2 regions of the Pseudomonas sp. C321 genome follow, and region 2 is predicted to be linked to the other one. Evidence: predicted binding sites of a transcription regulator. Region 2 holds the regulator's gene; the other holds the start of a gene.
The links. The regulator sigma-54, encoded in region 2, starts transcription at its own class of promoters, with help from an activator protein. The targets are predictions, from matches to a motif close to ANTGGCATNNANNTTGCTNT.

Region 1 (5,037 bases), on a different contig from region 2:
CCAGCCCGGTACCGTCCGGGCGGCCGCTGACCATGGGGAAGAAGATGGTGTCCTGCAATTCGGCAGGAATGCCTGGACCGTTGTCGATGATCTCGACCTTGGTCACCAGACGATGGCGCACATGGCCGATGGTGAACTGGCGCAGGGCGCGGGTGCGCAGGCTGATGCGGCCCAGGCGCAGTTCGTTCTGGCTGCTGATGGCCTGCATGGCGTTGCGCACAATATTGAGCACCGCCTGGATCATCTGTTCGCGGTCGATCAAGACGTCGGGAATACTCGGGTCATAGTCGCGCACTAAGGTGATGCAGCCCTGGCTTTCAGCTTCTACCAGATGGCAGACACGCTCCAGCACTTCATGGATGTTGGTCATTGCAAGCGACGGTAGCTTGTTGGAGCCGAGCATGCGGTCCACCAGGTTACGCAGACGGTCGGCCTCTTCGATGATGACGTTGGTGTAGTCCTTGAGGTTCTCGTCCGGCAGCTCACGGGCCAGCAACTGTGCGGCACCGCGAATCCCGCCCAGTGGGTTTTTGATCTCGTGGGCCAGGCCGCGCACCAGCATTTTGCTGGTTTCCTGCTTGGACAGTTGCGCCTCCTCCTTGGTGATCCGCAGCAGGCGGTCACGAGGATGGACTTCCAGCAGCAGCAAGGTAGTGCCGTTGCTCAGGATGGGTGTAACCGCGTAGTCGACCGTCAGGGTCTGGCCGGTGAGAGCGGTGAGCATCGCTTCGCGCTTGGTGAACGGGTGCGCCTGCTCCACGGCCTGACGCAAGGAGCTCAGGGCCTCAGCCGACTCAGTGAACAACTCGCTGATGAACTGCCCATGGCTGCGCTGACCGCTGATGGCCAGCAGCATCTCCGCCGCGGGGTTCATGTACTCAAGGCGCAGTTCGTCGTTGAGCAGGATGGTCGCGGTGGTCAGGTTATCGAGTAGCAAACGGTGCAGTGCGTCGCTGATGGTCATTAGGACCTCTTTTGGAGCAAGGCGCAGGCTTGAGGCATGCGCTGATACAAGGAAAATGCAAAAACCAAACCAAGGCTCCGAAAAGAAGCGTTAAAGCCCTGAAATAAGGGTTTAAGGCGCGAAACTGTAGCGTTCTGCCAACCTGGACGGGAAGTTTCGAACCAAAATGGGCTGGTCATGTGGGAAGAGTGCAGGGTATCGCACCAATATAGTGCGACTTTGTAAAGGCTGCATGAAGCGGCTACGGGTACTTACCCTTTGTAGATACACAATTGCGCGGTGGCGCGGATCATTGCCAGTTGCCGTAATGGATCAAGGGGTTGATGAACAGCCTTTGCCAGCCACTGTGGGCATTGTGGATCGCTACGCTGGGGGGTGAAGTCTGCCAGTTGTTGCAGCAGGCGCTTTTGCAGTTGATCCAGTTGCGGGCGAATCTGCCCGACCAAGTCCGGACGCGGCTCGTTGGGCGCGTTGCCCTGCAACTGCCAATCGGACAAGTGGGCGTACTGCACCAGTTTGTTCGCCTCAATCTGTGCCGAGAAAAATAGCTCGGCCTGCGCCGGCGCCAGTTTGTAGCCTGGGGCCTGGGCGACGACGCTGGCGATCACGTCCTGCTCCCGTGGACGGTCCTCGACGGGCTTGTGGCTATCCCATTTGCTCAAGGCTACCTGGTCGGCAATCGCCAGACGTTCGGCGATGCTGGCGAGCAGTGGCGCGAGGGTGGGTGGCGCGGCGGATGCGCTGGCGCTGATGGCCAGCAAGATAAAGGCGAGTTTGAATTTCAACGGAGAACCCTCTGTGGGAGCGAGCTTGCTCGCGATGGTCGTTAACGATAACGCGTAAATATTGAAGAAATGCGGCGTTCTTGAGTTTTTCGCGGGCAAGCCCGCTCCCACAGGGTTTTGCGGGCAAAAAAAAGACCTCCCGAAGGAGGCCTTTTTTCGTCACGCCACGTTAAGCAGCGCTACCGGATCAGCAGCTGTAGTACAGCTCATATTCCAGTGGGTGTACGAAGGTGCGGACCTTGATTTCTTCTTCGCTTTTCAGGGCGATGTAGGCATCGATAAAGTCGTCGCTGAACACGCCGCCTTTGGTCAGGAACGCACGGCCCTTGTCCAGCTCTTCCAGGGCCTCTTTCAGGCTGCCGCACACTTGTGGGATCTCTTTGGCCTCTTCAGGCGGCAGGTCGTACAAGTTTTTGTCGGCGGCGTCGCCTGGGTGGATCTTGTTCTGGATACCGTCCAGGCCGGCCATTACCAGGGCAGCGAAGGCCAGGTATGGGTTGGCTGCTGGATCCGGGAAGCGAGCTTCGATACGGCGAGCGCGAGGGCTGGACACGTAAGGAATACGGATCGAAGCGGAACGGTTGCGAGCCGAGTAGGCCAGCATTACTGGAGCTTCGAAACCTGGGACCAGACGCTTGTAGGAGTTGGTCGACGGGTTGGTGAAGCCGTTCAGGGCCTTACCGTGCTTGATGATGCCGCCGATGAAGTACAGGGCGGTGTCAGACAGGCCGGCATAACCTTCGCCAGCGAAGGTGTTCTTGCCATCTTTGGCGATGGACAGGTGAACGTGCATACCCGAACCGTTATCGCCGTACAGCGGCTTAGGCATGAAGGTAGCGGTACGGCCGTAGGCATCAGCCACGTTGTGTACGCAGTACTTCAGGGTCTGAACTTCGTCAGCCTTGGCAACCAGGGTGTTGAACTTCACACCGATTTCGTTCTGGCCGGCAGTTGCCACTTCGTGGTGGTGAACTTCGATGACCAGGCCCATTTCTTCCATGGCGTTGCACATGGAGGTACGGATTTCGTGGTCGTGGTCGAACGGCGGAACCGGGAAGTAGCCGCCTTTGACGCCTGGACGGTGGCCTTTGTTGCCGCCTTCCACGTCCTGGTCGGACATCCACGAACCTTGTTCGGAGTAGATCTTGAACATCGAGCCCGAGATGTCGGACTTGAACTTCACTTGGTCGAAAATGAAGAATTCTGGCTCCGGGCCTACGAATACGGTGTCACCGATACCGGTCGACTTCAGGTATTCCTCGGCACGCTTGGCGATCGCACGTGGGTCACGATCATAGCCTTGCATGGTCGAAGGCTCGATCACGTCGCAAACCAGGATCAGGGTTGGCTCTTCGGTGAACGGGTCGAGTACGGCGGTGCTGTCGTCCGGCATCAGGATCATGTCGGAAGCTTCAATGCCTTTCCAGCCAGCAATGGAGGAGCCGTCGAACATTTTGCCTTCTTCGAAGAAGGCGTCATCCAGCGCGTCGCGAGCCGGCATGGTCACGTGGTGCTGAGTGCCTTTGGTGTCCGTGAAGCGCAGATCAATCCATTTGACGTCATGATCTTTGATGAGTTGAACCGACTTCGACATAGTGTCCTCCGGGTGGCTTCGGGCTGGGTAGTGGAGTTAGCCCTTAAATGTGGGTGATGCCGGCGCGAATACTCTGCCAAGGCAACCTGCCTCACAAGAGAGCAAATTGCATGCCAGTGCCCCGCCATGGGTTTTTTGCCTTAAAAAGGCCCCTATAAAGGTGCAAAGGGCCAAAGCAGGGGAAATAACGCACCGCAATGTAGCGCATGAAATCACAAATGCCCCGATTTAGTGCGCGAAAAGCCGGCCGCATATTAACTGGTTAAACCTTGAGCGATTTCCGCTATAATCCGCGCCCCCCTTTTTCGGCTGGGCCTGCGCGCACTGTTTTCATGAAATTAATCGTTAAAGTCTTCCCTGAGATCATCATCAAGAGCCGACCGGTACGGATGCGTTTCATCCGTCAATTGGCCAAAAATATCCGTGCCGTGCTCCGCGATCTGGACCCGGCGGTGGTGGTGAGCGGTGTGTGGGACAATATCGAACTGGAAACCCGCATTACAGACCCCAAAGCCTTGAAGGACATGACCGAGCGCCTGAGCTGTGTGCCGGGCATCGCGCACTTCCTGCAGGTCGACGAGTACCCGCTTGGCGATTTCGACGACATCACGGCCAAGTGCAAGCAGCACTACGGCGATGTGTTGGCGGGCAAGGTTTTTTCCGTGCGTTGCAAGCGTGCTGGCAAGCACACCTTCAGCTCCATGGATATCGAGAAATACGTCGGCAGCCAGCTGCGTCGTCAGTGCGGCGCCGCCGGAATTTCCCTGAAAGAGCCGCAAATTGAAGTGCGGATGGAAATTCGCGACCAACGGTTGTTTGTGATTCACAGCCAGCACGACAGCATCGGCGGTTACCCGCTGGGCGCCCTGGAACAGACCCTGGTGTTGATGTCCGGCGGTTTCGATTCCACGGTGGCGGCCTACCAGATCATGCGGCGCGGGCTTATGAGCCACTTCTGCTTCTTTAACCTGGGCGGGCGTGCACACGAACTGGGCGTGATGGAAGTCGCGCATTACATCTGGAAAAAATACGGCAGCTCCCAGCGTGTGCTGTTTGTCAGCGTTCCTTTCGAGGAAGTCCTGGGAGAAATTCTCGGGAAAGTCGATAACAGTCATATGGGCGTAGTATTGAAGCGTATGATGTTGCGCGCTGCGTCCCGAATCGCGGATCGGCTGGAAATCGATGCACTGGTTACCGGTGAAGTGATTTCCCAGGTGTCCAGCCAGACCCTGCCGAACCTGTCGTTGATCGACTCTGTGACCGAGAAGCTGGTGTTGCGCCCGCTGATTGCCAGTCACAAGCAGGACATCATCGACTTGGCGACCCAGATTGGCACGGCGGATTTCGCCAAGCACATGCCGGAATACTGCGGGGTCATTTCGGTGAACCCCAAGACCCACGCCAAGCGCAACCGCGTGGAGTACGAAGAACAACAGTTTGACATGGCGATTCTCGAGCGTGCGCTTGAGAACGCTAAACTGGTGCCGATCGATCGCGTAATCGACGAGTTGGGCCAGGATTTGCAGATCGAAGAAGTCAGCGAGGCTCTAGCCGGTCAGATCGTCATCGACATCCGTCACCCGGATGCTGCTGAGGACGAGCCGCTGGAAATCGCTGGCATCGACGTACAAACGTTGCCGTTCTATGCATTGAACGCACGTTTCAAGGAACTGGATGACAGCCGTCAGTACCTG
Region 2 (5,037 bases):
GCGCATCCAGAGCTTCTTGCTCCTGCTCGCCTTGCGTCTTCAGATGAATCATGGTGCCTTTGCCCGCAGCCAACATCATCATCGCCATGATGCTTTTGCCGTCGACCGTGGATTCCGGGGTGCGCCCAACCCTGATCTGGCAGGGAAACTGCCCCGCGACGCCGACGAACTTGGCCGAGGCCCGGGCGTGTAAGCCCAGTTTGTTGATGATTTCAATTTCCAGAGCGGGCATCGCGGGGGTGTTCCTTTCAGCTAAGGTCGCGGTGGCGAACCTGGACGTTCTTGAGGGTTTGCTGCAAAACCTGGCCGAGGCGCTCGGTCAGGTACACGGAGCGGTGGTGCCCGCCGGTGCAGCCAATGGCGATGGTGACATAGGCTCGGTTGCTGGCGGCAAAGCGTGGCAGCCATTTGAGCAGGTAGCTGGAAATGTCCTGGAACATCTCCTCGACATCCGGTTGCGCCGCCAGGTACTCGGCTACGGGTTGGTCGAGCCCCGACTGATCACGTAGTTCCGGCTTCCAGTACGGGTTGGGCAGGCAGCGCACGTCGAACACCAGGTCGGCGTCCACCGGCATGCCCCGCTTGAAGCCAAAAGACTCCACCAGGAACGCCGTGCCAGGTTCTGGCTGGTTCAACAGGCGCAACTTGATGGTATCGCGCAGTTGATACAGGTTCAGGCTGGTGGTGTTGATCTTCAGGTCGGCCAGGTCAATGATTGGCCCCAGTAGCTTGGTTTCGTCTTCGATGGCTTCTGCCAGCGAGCGGTTGGCGCTGCTCAGAGGGTGACGACGACGAGTTTCTGAAAAACGCTTGAGCAGGGTTTCTTCGTCTGCATCCAGGTACAGCACGTCGCAATGAATGTGTTTGCCGCGCACCTCCTCAAGCAATTCCGGGAAGCGCGTTAGGTGGCTGGGCAGGTTGCGGGCGTCGATGGATACAGCGACTAGCGGCTGTGCCAGTTCGGTGTGGATCAACGCGCGCTCAGCCAGTTCGGGCAGCAAGCCGGCCGGCAGGTTGTCGATGCAATAGAAGCCATTGTCCTCAAGCACATTGAGGGCAGTACTTTTACCTGAGCCGGAGCGGCCGCTGACGATGATCAAACGCATGATTACTGCCCGTTCTGCTCTTCCAGGACGACCTGATACAGCGCTTCATTACTGGAGGCGCTACGCAGTTTTTCGCGTACTTCTTTGCGGTCGAGCATGCTGGCGATCTGCCGGAGCAGTTCCAGGTGCGCATCGGTGGCCGCTTCCGGGACCAGCAGAACGAACAGCAGGTCTACCGGGGCACCGTCGATGGCGTCGAAATCGATAGGAGCGTCCAGGTGCAGCAAGGCGCTGACTGGAGACTCGCAACCTTTAAGGCGGCAATGGGGGATGGCGATGCCGTTGCCAAAACCGGTCGAGCCAAGTTTTTCACGGGCAATTAGAGCCTCAAAGACATCTTGCGTCTTCAGATTAGGCACTTCGCGGCCGATCAGATTGGCAATTTGTTCGAGGGCGCGCTTTTTACTGCCGCCCGGCACGTTCATGAGGGAACGGCCGGGGGTCAGGATATTTTCGAGTCGGATCATGGGTTGGGAGTGTTAACGACCGGTTGCGCCCTGAAGGAGGCTCTGGGTCTTTTCCTTATGCTTTTTGAGTTGGCGATCCAGCTTGTCAGTCAGCAGGTCAATGGCGGCATACATGTCTGAATGCTCGGCATTGGCGACGACTTCCCCGCCGGGGATATGCAGGGTGGCTTCGATTTTCTGCAGCAGCTTCTCGACTGTCATCGTGACTTGCACGTTGGTTATCTTGTCGAAATGCCGTTCCAATCGGTCGAGTTTTTCGCCGATGTAGGTGCGCAGGGGGTCGGTCACTTCCAGTTGGTGTCCACTGATGTTGACTTGCATACAGCTTCTCCTTCGTTGCCAGTGCATAAAGCGGCAGGCAGAAATGCCTGCCACTGGAACGCTGTGGCTAGCCCGTCACATCAAACGCTTACGCTCGCTGGAAGGCGCGATCCCAAGGGACTCGCGGTACTTGGCGACGGTTCGACGGGCTACCTGAATGCCTTGTGCCTCCAGTAAACCAGCGATCTTGCTGTCACTCAACGGCTTTTTCTGATTTTCCGCGGCAACCAGTTTTTTGATGATCGCGCGGATCGCCGTGGACGAGCATTCGCCACCTTCGGAAGTGCTTACATGACTGGAGAAAAAGTATTTCAGCTCATAAATACCCCGTGGGGTATGCATGAATTTCTGTGTAGTCACCCGGGAAATCGTCGATTCATGCATGCCTACTGCCTCGGCAATGTCATGCAGGACCAGCGGTTTCATCGCCTCATCGCCATATTCCAGGAAGCCGCGCTGGTGCTCGACGATCTGGGTGGCGACTTTCATCAGGGTTTCATTACGGCTTTGCAGGCTCTTGATGAACCAGCGGGCCTCCTGTAACTGGTTGCGCATGAAGGTGTTATCGGCGCTGGTGTCGGCCCGACGGACAAAACCTGCGTATTGCGGGTTGACCCGCAGGCGTGGCACCGATTCCTGGTTCAGCTCCACCAGCCAGCGCTCGTTGTCCTTGCGCACGATCACATCGGGAACGACGTATTCGGCTTCGCCGGACTCGATTTGCGAGCCGGGGCGAGGGTTGAGGCTTTGCACCAGCTCGATGATCTGGCGCAGGTCATCTTCCTTGAGCTTCATGCGCCGCATCAGTTGGCTGTAGTCGCGGCTGCCCAGCAGGTCTATGTAGTCGGTGACCAGGCGTTGTGCCTCGGTCAGCCACGGCGTCTTGGTGGGCAACTGGCGCAGTTGCAGCAGCAGGCATTCGCTGAGGGTGCGGGCGCCGATACCGGCCGGTTCGAATTGCTGGATGCGGTGCAGGACGGCTTCGATTTCGTCTAGTTCGATATCCAGTTCCGGGTCGAAGGCCTCGAGGATTTCCTCAAGTGTCTCGTCCAGGTAGCCCTGATTGTTGATGCAGTCGATCAGGGTCACGGCGATCAGTCGATCGGTGTCGGACATCGGCGCCAGGTTCAGTTGCCACAGCAAGTGGCTCTGCAGGCTCTCGCCGACGGAGGTGCGGGTGGTGAAGTCCCACTCGTCATCGTCATTGCTGGGCAGGCTGCTGGTGCTGGTCTGATAGACGTCTTCCCAGGCGGTGTCCACCGGCAGTTCATTGGGAATGCGCTCGTTCCACTCGCCTTCCTCAAGGTTATCCACCGTAGGGGCGGTTTCCTGGTAGGACGGTTCCTGGACATCGGTGTTGGGTTTTTGCTCGGTGTTGTCGGCCAGCGGGTCGGCATTATCGAAGTCGTCGCCTTCTTCCTGGCGTTCGAGCATCGGATTGGACTCCAGTGCCTCCTGGATTTCCTGTTGCAGGTCCAGGGTCGACAATTGGAGCAGGCGGATGGCCTGTTGCAGCTGCGGTGTCATCGTCAGCTGCTGGCCCATTCTCAGAACTAGCGATGGTTTCATGGCAGGGGCTTAACACCTTATTCGCCGGCGCAATGCGCCATCCACGACAGGGCGCGTGAGCGCCAAACATAAGCAAATTATATGCCTGATATCGGGGGCTTTGCCTAGAGCGCGGTAACAATAAAAATATTGAGGTTTTTATTGACGCTCGCGCTCCTTGGCGAATGGCCAGGTATCACAGTACTTACAAGCGGAATTCGTGGCCCAGGTAAACTTCCTTGACCAGTTCGTTGGCCAGGATAGTTGCCGAGTCACCTTCGGCAATCAGCTGCCCGTCGTTGACAATATAGGCGGTTTCGCAGATATCGAGGGTTTCGCGCACGTTGTGGTCGGTGATCAATACACCGATCCCTTTGGCCTTGAGGTGGTGGATGATCTGCTTGATGTCGCCGACCGAGATCGGGTCGACACCGGCGAAGGGTTCGTCCAGCAGGATGAACTTCGGCGCAGTGGCCAGGGCGCGGGCGATTTCCACACGACGACGTTCGCCACCGGACAGGCTCATGCCGAGGTTGTCGCGAATGTGGTTGATGTGGAATTCCTGCAGCAGGCTTTCCAGCTCTTTCTTGCGTGCGGCGCGGTCGAGTTCCTTGCGGGTTTCGAGAATCGCCATGATGTTGTCGGCTACCGACAGTTTGCGGAAGATCGACGCCTCCTGGGGGAGATAGCCAATACCAGCCTGGGCACGGCCGTGCATAGGTTGGTGGCTGACGTCCAGGTCGTCGATCAGTACGCGACCCTGATCCGCCTGGACCAGTCCGACAATCATGTAGAAACAGGTGGTCTTGCCGGCACCGTTGGGGCCAAGCAGGCCGACGATCTGGCCGCTGTCGATCGATAGGCTGACATCGCGCACGACCTGACGGCCTTTATAGGCCTTGGCCAGATGCTGGGCTTTCAGGGTTGCCATTACTCGGCCTTCTTCTTCGGCTGGATAACCATGTCGATGCGTGGACGTGGCGTAGTGACCTTGCTGCCATTGGCGCGACCAGCTTGAGCGATCTGGGTCTTGGTATCGTAGATGATTTTCTCGCCTTCGGTAGAGTTGCCGTCGCTGCTCAGAACCTTGGCGCGGTCGATCAATACGATGCGATTTTGTTGGGCGTGATATTGGATCGTCACGCCGTAGCCCTTGATGGGGGCCGGATCTGTAGCTTTCTGTTGTTGCTCGAAATAGGCCAGGTTGCCCACCGAAGTCACTACGTCTATCTCACCAGCAGGGTTGCGGGTCAGAGTCACGGTGTTGCCGGTGATTTTCATCGAGCCTTGAGTGATGATCACATCACCCTTGTAGGTTGCGACACCTTGCTTGTCATCCAACTGAGCGTCGTCAGCCTGAATGTGGATTGGCTGTTCGCTATCGTTCGGCAGAGCCCAGGCGCTCACGCTTCCCAGTGCTGCGCCCAGACCGAGCAAAATAGGGAGGGTTTTAACGAGCCTCATACTGTCCTCTTACGTTCGATAGCAGGTGTATCCTGCTTTCTTTCAAATACGCTTTCATTCCCTTGCCAGTCGATACACCGCCAGCGCCGTCGATTCTAACGTCTTGCTCGGTCTGCGCATATTGCTTCTGA

Region 1: a site for sigma-54 is predicted at 3,442-3,461, ahead of glnA (glutamate--ammonia ligase). Genes of this name have one in related genera too.

Annotation. Positions count from the first base shown of each region.
Region 1 covers NZ_JBUZRB010000006.1:35,835-40,871, forward strand. The annotation lists gene glnL (nitrogen regulation protein NR(II)) at 1-964, opposite strand, end outside; gene ACZRJ6_RS18405 (chorismate mutase) at 1,216-1,749, opposite strand; gene glnA (glutamate--ammonia ligase) at 1,937-3,343, opposite strand; gene thiI (tRNA uracil 4-sulfurtransferase ThiI) at 3,676-5,037, shown strand, end outside.
Region 2 covers NZ_JBUZRB010000001.1:873,975-879,011, reverse strand. The annotation lists gene ACZRJ6_RS04165 (HPr family phosphocarrier protein) at 1-232, opposite strand, end outside; gene rapZ (RNase adapter RapZ) at 249-1,106, opposite strand; gene ptsN (PTS IIA-like nitrogen regulatory protein PtsN) at 1,109-1,573, opposite strand; gene hpf (ribosome hibernation-promoting factor, HPF/YfiA family) at 1,586-1,894, opposite strand; gene ACZRJ6_RS04145 (RNA polymerase factor sigma-54) at 1,970-3,463, opposite strand; gene lptB (LPS export ABC transporter ATP-binding protein) at 3,648-4,373, opposite strand; gene lptA (lipopolysaccharide transport periplasmic protein LptA) at 4,373-4,906, opposite strand; gene lptC (LPS export ABC transporter periplasmic protein LptC) at 4,893-5,037, opposite strand, start outside.